One region of the Cryptosporangium sp. NPDC051539 genome, then DNA from elsewhere that is predicted to be linked to it. Evidence: riboswitches for the same ligand, from Rfam matches in the RefSeq annotation. Region 1 holds a riboswitch; each other region holds the start of a gene.
The links. A riboswitch is a leader RNA that binds a small molecule or an ion and turns the genes downstream of it on or off. The one in region 1 is predicted to bind cobalamin.

Region 1 (2,253 bases):
ACGGCGAAGTTGTCCTTGCCGCCGAGCCAGTAGTTGTACCGGCGGGCGGAGTGGGGCACCGTCGTGTCGATGCCCGCGAACACGGGCGAGTCCGAACTCATGGCGGCGCCTCTCGGTCTGCTCCCCGAATCTCGCGCCGTTCATCGTACTGATGCGATTGCGCCATCCGTCGGCGGTCAGTCGCCAGTGAACCTACCGGCGGTGTTCCGCCGGGCGGCGTAGAAAAAAGGGCGGGACCGTCACGCGTGGTCCCGCCCCGATCCGGCCTCAGGCCGGTACCGCGTCCGGGGCGCCGGTGGGCGCGGCTGCCGTCCGCGGGGCGAGCACACGCTCGGCGAGCGGACCGAAGACCAGGCCGAACGCGCCCCAGAGGACGAGCTGGGCCCCGACCGAGTACAGACGGAACGTGGCCAGCACGTCGGCCGGGAAGCCCTCGTAGACGATCCGGCCGCTCGGATCACGCAGCGGGAGGGGCGTCTCGGTGGCGCGTTCGCTGCCGGTCGCGGCCACGTTCGCCGCGAGGTGGCCGAGCGGCGGCAGCAGCAGCATCACGACCCCGCAGGCGACGACGTACGCACCGCCGGCCAGCAGCGTCGCGTTCCAGTTCCCGAAGCGGGGCGCGAGCCGCTGGCCGAGCCAGACCGCACCGCCGAGGAACACCAGCGACGCGAGCACCATCAGCAGGTACAGGCCACCGCGGGTGCCGATCGTGTCGTCGTTGCCGACCGCGGGCGGGTTGGCCGGGTACTTCAGCCAGGGCACCAGGAACAGCCCGACGAACGCACCGCCGGCGACCAGCATCGCCAGCACGCGCGGCCGTACGGCCCCGACCCGGCCGAGGCAGATCGCGTAGATCACGGTGGCCAGCAGGCCCATCGCGAGACCGAACACGATCATGCCGACGCCGATCCCGACGTTGGCCTGGACGGCCCGGGTGAACGTCTCCGGCTCCGGGCCCGGGATCGGCAGGCGGGCTGCCTGGTCGAGCGCCTCCTGGGCGGCGCCGCGACCCTGTTCGTAGTCGATGGCCTTCTGGATCTGCGGTTCGGCGAAGATCCGCGCGAAGACGAACGCGCACAGGCCACCGATCCCGCCGGCCAAAGCGCCGCGCAGGAGCAGTTTCAGCTCCATCAGTGGCAGGGGAAACCGATGAAGTGACGCGCGTCGTGCACGAACTCGTGGATGTGCACGTCGTTGCCGAAGACCGAGACCGCACCCTGGTCGACGCCGACGAAGTAGTAGGCCAGCAGGGCCAGTAACGCGGCGGCACCGAGGTAGACGGCACCGCGCGAGCCGGAGATGACCACCGGCGTGGCAGCGGGCCTGGCCGTGGGCCGGACAGCGGCGGACGGAGTTGTCACGTAAAGCCTCCTCTGGGGATCGTGCGTCCCCTTGCATGTAGGGCCTCGAGACGGCGCCAGTATCTGACTCACCGGCGGGAGCCGGCACACAGTGGCGCGACCGTGCTGGGTTTTCACCAGCTTCCTCGCACCGTCACGTGGGTTCGAACATAAGGCCGGACGGCTGCGGGGGTCAACCAGCAGGCGCGCCGGGCGGCACGCGAGGTCAGCAGGGGCAGTCGTCTCCGTACCCGGAACCGGCAGCGGACGCGGGCCCGGTCCCAGGGGCCGGTGCGGTCATCGGGGGGTCTCCAGGGCGCGGATCGTCAGGTCGGCGAAAGGGAGCGGGCAGCAGTCGCTCGCGGCGCACGCGGACAGGTCGTCGCACCCGGCGTCCAGCGCCTCGGCCAGCGTGTCGCGGATCGTCCGCAGGTCCCGGATCCGCTCCTCCACCTCGACGAGCTTCTCCCGCGCCCGGGCCCGCAGCCCGTGGTGACGGCGCCGCCCGACCTCCAGCAGGTCCGCGACCTCGTCAAGTGTGAACCCCAACCGCTGCGCGACCTTGATCACCCGCAGCACGGTCACCGCCTCGGCCGGGTACACGCGGTGGCCACCGGGCGTCCGGGCGGGCTCGGCCAGCAGTCCCCGGCGCTCGTAGTACCGGAGCGTCTGGGTGTTCACTCCGGCCGCTGCGGCGACCTCGCCGGTGCGGAGCGTGCCGCTCACGCCGGGACCCGTTCCAGCAGGCCGTCGAGCACCGCGATCCGGGCCGGCGGCACCTCGATCTCGAGCCAGAACTCCGAGGGACCGGCCGGGCCGAACCCGAACCGGAAGAACGAGCAGCATTGCGTCTCACGCGCCGCCAGGTCCTCCGCCCGCGCCCGGTGCGACGCGATCAGCAGCAACCGGACCC
Region 2 (2,253 bases), on a different contig from region 1:
TCTCCCACCCGGTAGCCGTGGTCCCGCAGCGCCCGCAGCAGTTTCACGGCGCTGGCCGGCGTGTCGAGACCGACCGCGTTGCCCACCCGGGCGTGCTTGGTGGGGTACGCGCTGAGCATCAGCGCGATCTTCTTCGCACCGGCCGGGATGTGCCGCAGGACGCCGTGCTTCACCGCGATGCCGGCCACCCGGGCCGCGCGCTCGGGGTCGGCGACGTAGACGGTCAGCCCGTCGTCGTCGATCTCCTTGAACGAGAACGGCACCGTGATGATCCGGCCGTCGAACTCGGGGATCGCGACCTGGGTCGCGTTGTCCAGCGGGGACAGTCCGTCGTCACTGGCGTCCCAGGTCGCCCGGCTGCTGGTGAGGCAGAGGCCCTGCAGGATCGGGACGTCGAGGCCGGCGAGCGCGCCGACGTCCCAGGCGTCGTCGTCGCCACCGGCGCTCGCGGTGGCGGGCTTCGTGCCGCCGGCCGCGAGCACGGTCACGACCAGCGCGTCGGCGGTCTCGAGCGTCGCGATCAGCTCTTCCGGGGCGGTCCGCAGCGAAGCACAGAAGACCGGCAGCGCCCGCCCGCCCGCGTCCTCGATCGCGTCGCACAGCGAGTGCACGAACCCGGTGTTGCCGGCGACGTGGTGGGCCCGGTAGTACAGGACCGCGATGACCGGACGGCGGGTTTCCGGCGCGCGGTCGCTGAGGTTCGGTCCGCTGGCCGGGGTCGAAGCCCCGCCCCTCGGAGCCCGTTCCAGCACGCCCCAGGTCGGGGTGTCGGCCGCGGGCTCGAAGCCGAGGCCGGTGAGCAGGATCGTGTCGCTGAGGAAGTTGTGGAGCTGCTCGAGGTTGGGCGCGCCGCCCTGGGCCAGGTAGGCGTGGGCCTCGGCCGCGACACCGGCCGGCACCGTGGAGAGCTGCATCAGGTCGGCGTCCGGTGCGATCTCCCCGCCCAGCACGACGACCGGCCGCGGTCCGGCCAGCAGCGCGTCCAGGCCCTCTTCCCAGGCCCGGCGTCCGCCGAGGATCCGGACGACGACCAGGTCCACGCCGTCCACCAGCGCGGGCAGATCGTCTACCCCTGTGCGGGCCGGGTTCGCGAGGCGGTAGGGAGCCCCGCTCGCCCGCGCCGAGAGCAGGTCGGTGTCCGACGTCGAGAGCAGCAGAATCACGCGGGGCGTCCTCACTCGGGGTCCGCGCCCCGGGTCGTGGTTCGGCAACGGTGGTCCGTTGCCTCAGCGGTGCCCGGAGTCTCCTGGCTCCCGGATCGATGCTCCCTCGCATGCCTTCCCGCGGTGACGCAGTGGCTTCGAGCGCGAGGTCGCTCCCCGGTGACAGTGGCGGGACCGCGCCGGATTCACACCGGCTTCCTCCGTCCGACACCGCTTCTGGCTTTCTCAACAGTGGTGATCACGGTCGCTTCCGTCAAGTGGCGCCAAGTGGGACACGTAGCATCCGGCTATGCCCACCGCCGCGCCCGCTCCCCGCCGCACGGCGGCCGACAGCTGCCCCGGCGCGCTGCAGGTCCACCCGGCGGCGGACGGCGGTCTGGCCCGGATCCGGGTGCCGGGCGGCGTGGTGAGCCTCACTCAGTGGGACGCGTTGCTTCCGTTCGGGCCGATCGAGTTGACGTCCCGGGCCAATCTGCAGATCCGGGGCGTGTCCGACCCGGCGGCGCTCGCCGAACGGCTGGCCGCGGCCGGGCTGCTCCCGTCCGAGACGCACGAGCGGGTGCGGAACATCGTCGCGTCTCCGCTGGGTGGGGTGCAGGCGGTGGTGTCGGCGCTGGACGCGGCGCTGTGCGGTGCGCCGGAGCTGGCCGAGCTCCCCGGCCGGTTCCTGTTCGCGGTGGACACCGACCGCGACGTGGCCGGGCTGGGTGCGGACGTGACCGTGCTGCTGGGGTCTGACAGGCTGCTGCTGGCCGGGGTCGACAGCGGCCTGCGGGTGGGTCCGGACCAGGCCGTTCCGGTCCTGATCGCCGCCGCGAGGGCCTTCCTCGCCGAGCGCGAGGCACAGGCCTCCGGGGCCTGGCGCCTGTCCGAGCTGGACGACGGCCCCGCCCGCGTCGCCGCGCGGCTCGCACTCGGCGCGCGAATCTCACCCGGCGCACGGTCCTCACCCGGCGCACGGTCCTCACCCGGCGCACGGTCCTCACCCGGCGCACGGTTCTCACCCGGCGCACGGTTCTCACCCGGCGCGTCGGGAACGGCGGCCGACGTCTTACCCGAACCGGTGGTGCCGACGGGACTGATCGGCCTG
Region 3 (2,253 bases), on a different contig from region 1:
AGCGCCTGCTCGCGTTACTGGCCCTCAACCGGCGGCCCGCGCACCGACGGACGCTGGCCGCGACGCTCTGGCCCGACCTGGACGACAAAGCCGCCGCGACGCGGTTGCGGTCGACGCTGTGGCGGTTGCCTGCGCCGACCGGCGAGCGCCTCGTCGACACCGACGGCGGGCAGATGCGTCTCATGCCGGTGGTCGAGGTCGACCTGCACCTCGTGGAGGACGACGCGTTCGCCGAACGGATCGACATCACTCAGCTGGTCGGCGAGATCCTGCCGGCCTGGGACGAGCCGTGGGTCGACGCGGAGCGTGAGCGGTTCCGTCAGCTACGCCTGCACCGTCTGGAGGAGGCTGCGGACCGGGCACTGCACGAGGGGCACTACCACGTGGCCTTGCAGGCGGCGCTCTGCGCCTGTGCGACCGAGCCGTTGCGGGAGAGCGCGCACCGCCGCGTCCTGCAAGTGCACCTCGCGGAAGGCAACCCGGGCGAAGCGCTCCGGCACTACCACACCACGCGCAGGCTGCTGCGCGACGAGCTGGGCTTGCCGCCGGCACCGGCCACCCGCGAGATCGTCGCCCACCTGCTCGGGCGCCCCGTCGACGCCCGATCCGCCTGAGCGGCCCCGGCAAAACGCCGACACGAGATGTTGTGTGTGACTTCTGTGGCGCACCTAGATATGGTGTCTCTCGTAGCTGGTTCGGCCGATCGTCCAGATCGGTCGTGGCAACAGGGAACCCGGTGAGAATCCGGGACTGCCCCGCAGCGGTAAGTGGGAACGACCGCCGTCAACCAAGCACTGGGCCCGGCAACGGCCTGGGAAGCGACGGCCAGTAGGCCCGCGCGACCGATTCTGCCTGCGCGCCCCACGGCGCGACCGGCGGTACCGACCCGCGCACAGCCCACGAGTCCGAAGACCTGCCAGCGCGCCGGACCGGCAACGGTCCGGCGGTCGGAGGCCGCGCGGGACGGCTGACGCCAGCCCCGCACGCCGCTGTGCGCGATGGTGTCTGTTCTCGCGCGTCCTCACCCTGGACGTACTCGCGAGGAGAGAGTTGTGACAACCGCCGAGGCCACGCCGGAGACACCGGTTCAGCGCAGGCCGCAGATGCAAGTCCGGAAGCGCAACGGCGCCACCGAACCCGTCGACGTCAACAAGATCGTCCGTGCCGTCGAGCGCCACGCCACCGACCTCACCGACGTCGATCCTCTCCGCGTCGCCACCAAGACGATCAGCGGTCTCTACGACGGCGCCACCACCGCCGAGCTCGACCAGCTGAGCATCCAGACCGCGGCGGAGATGATCGGCGAGGAGCCGCAGTACTCCCGGCTCGCCGCCCGGCTGCTCGCCGGATTCCTCGACAAGGAAGTCCGCGGTCAGGGCATCGCGAGCTTCAGCCAGTCGATCGCGCTGGGCCACGAGCAGGGCCTGATCGGTGACGGGACCGCCGCCTTCGTGGCCCGCGACGCCCGCAAGCTGGACGACGCGATCGACGTCACGAACGACCTGCGCTTCGAGTACTTCGGACTCCGGACGGTGGCCGACCGGTACCTGCTCCGCCACCCGCTCACCCGCGAGGTCGTCGAGACCCCGCAGTACTGGCTCCTCCGGGTGGCAGCAGGGCTCAGCACAACCGCGAAGGAGGCGATCGGTTTCTACCGGCTGCTCGCCTCGCTCGCGTACCTGCCGAGTTCGCCGACGCTGTTCAACTCCGGCACCCGCCACACCCAAATGTCGTCCTGCTACCTGGTGGACTCGCCGAAGGACGAGCTCGACTCGATCTACCAGCGGTACGCGCAGGTCGCGAACCTGTCGAAGTTCGCCGGCGGTATCGGGATCGGCTTCTCCCGGGTCCGCGGCCGGGGTGCGTTGATCCGCGGCACGAACGGCCAGTCCAACGGCATCGTCCCGTTCCTGCGCACGCTCGACGCGTCGGTCGCCGCCGTCAACCAGGGCGGACGCCGCAAGGGCGCGGCCTGCGTCTACCTCGAACCGTGGCACCCGGACATCGAGGAGTTCCTCGAACTGCGCGACAACACCGGCGAGGACGCCCGCCGCACCCACAACCTGAACCTCGCGAACTGGATCCCGGACCTGTTCATGCGCCGGGTCGAGGACGACGGGGTCTGGTCACTGTTCGACCCCGACGAGTTCCCGGACTTCCCGGATCTCTGGGGCGCCGACTTCGACAACGCCTACGAGGCGGCCGAGCACGCGGGCCGCCAGGTTCGTCAGCTCAAGGCTCGTGATCTCTTCG

Region 2: linked by a shared signal. The riboswitch ahead of cobN (cobaltochelatase subunit CobN) and the one ahead of ACIBZJ_RS04545 (CbtB-domain containing protein) in region 1 are both predicted to bind cobalamin.
Region 3: linked by a shared signal. The riboswitch ahead of ACIBZJ_RS34360 (ribonucleoside-diphosphate reductase subunit alpha) and the one ahead of ACIBZJ_RS04545 (CbtB-domain containing protein) in region 1 are both predicted to bind cobalamin.

Annotation. Positions count from the first base shown of each region.
Region 1 is NZ_JBITDV010000001.1:966,552-968,804, forward strand. It holds gene ACIBZJ_RS04535 (SAM-dependent methyltransferase) at 1-101, opposite strand, end outside; gene ACIBZJ_RS04540 (CbtA family protein) at 268-1,131, opposite strand; gene ACIBZJ_RS04545 (CbtB-domain containing protein) at 1,131-1,307, opposite strand; adenosylcobalamin (AdoCbl) riboswitch at 1,408-1,499, opposite strand; gene ACIBZJ_RS04550 (MerR family transcriptional regulator) at 1,638-2,066, opposite strand; gene ACIBZJ_RS04555 (hypothetical protein) at 2,063-2,253, opposite strand, start outside.
Region 2 is NZ_JBITDV010000012.1:341,984-344,236, reverse strand. It holds gene cobN (cobaltochelatase subunit CobN) at 1-1,163, opposite strand, end outside; cobalamin riboswitch at 1,240-1,364, opposite strand; gene ACIBZJ_RS33670 (precorrin-3B synthase) at 1,453-2,253, shown strand, end outside.
Region 3 is NZ_JBITDV010000013.1:110,815-113,067, forward strand. It holds gene ACIBZJ_RS34355 (BTAD domain-containing putative transcriptional regulator) at 1-614, shown strand, start outside; cobalamin riboswitch at 675-936, shown strand; gene ACIBZJ_RS34360 (ribonucleoside-diphosphate reductase subunit alpha) at 1,104-2,253, shown strand, end outside.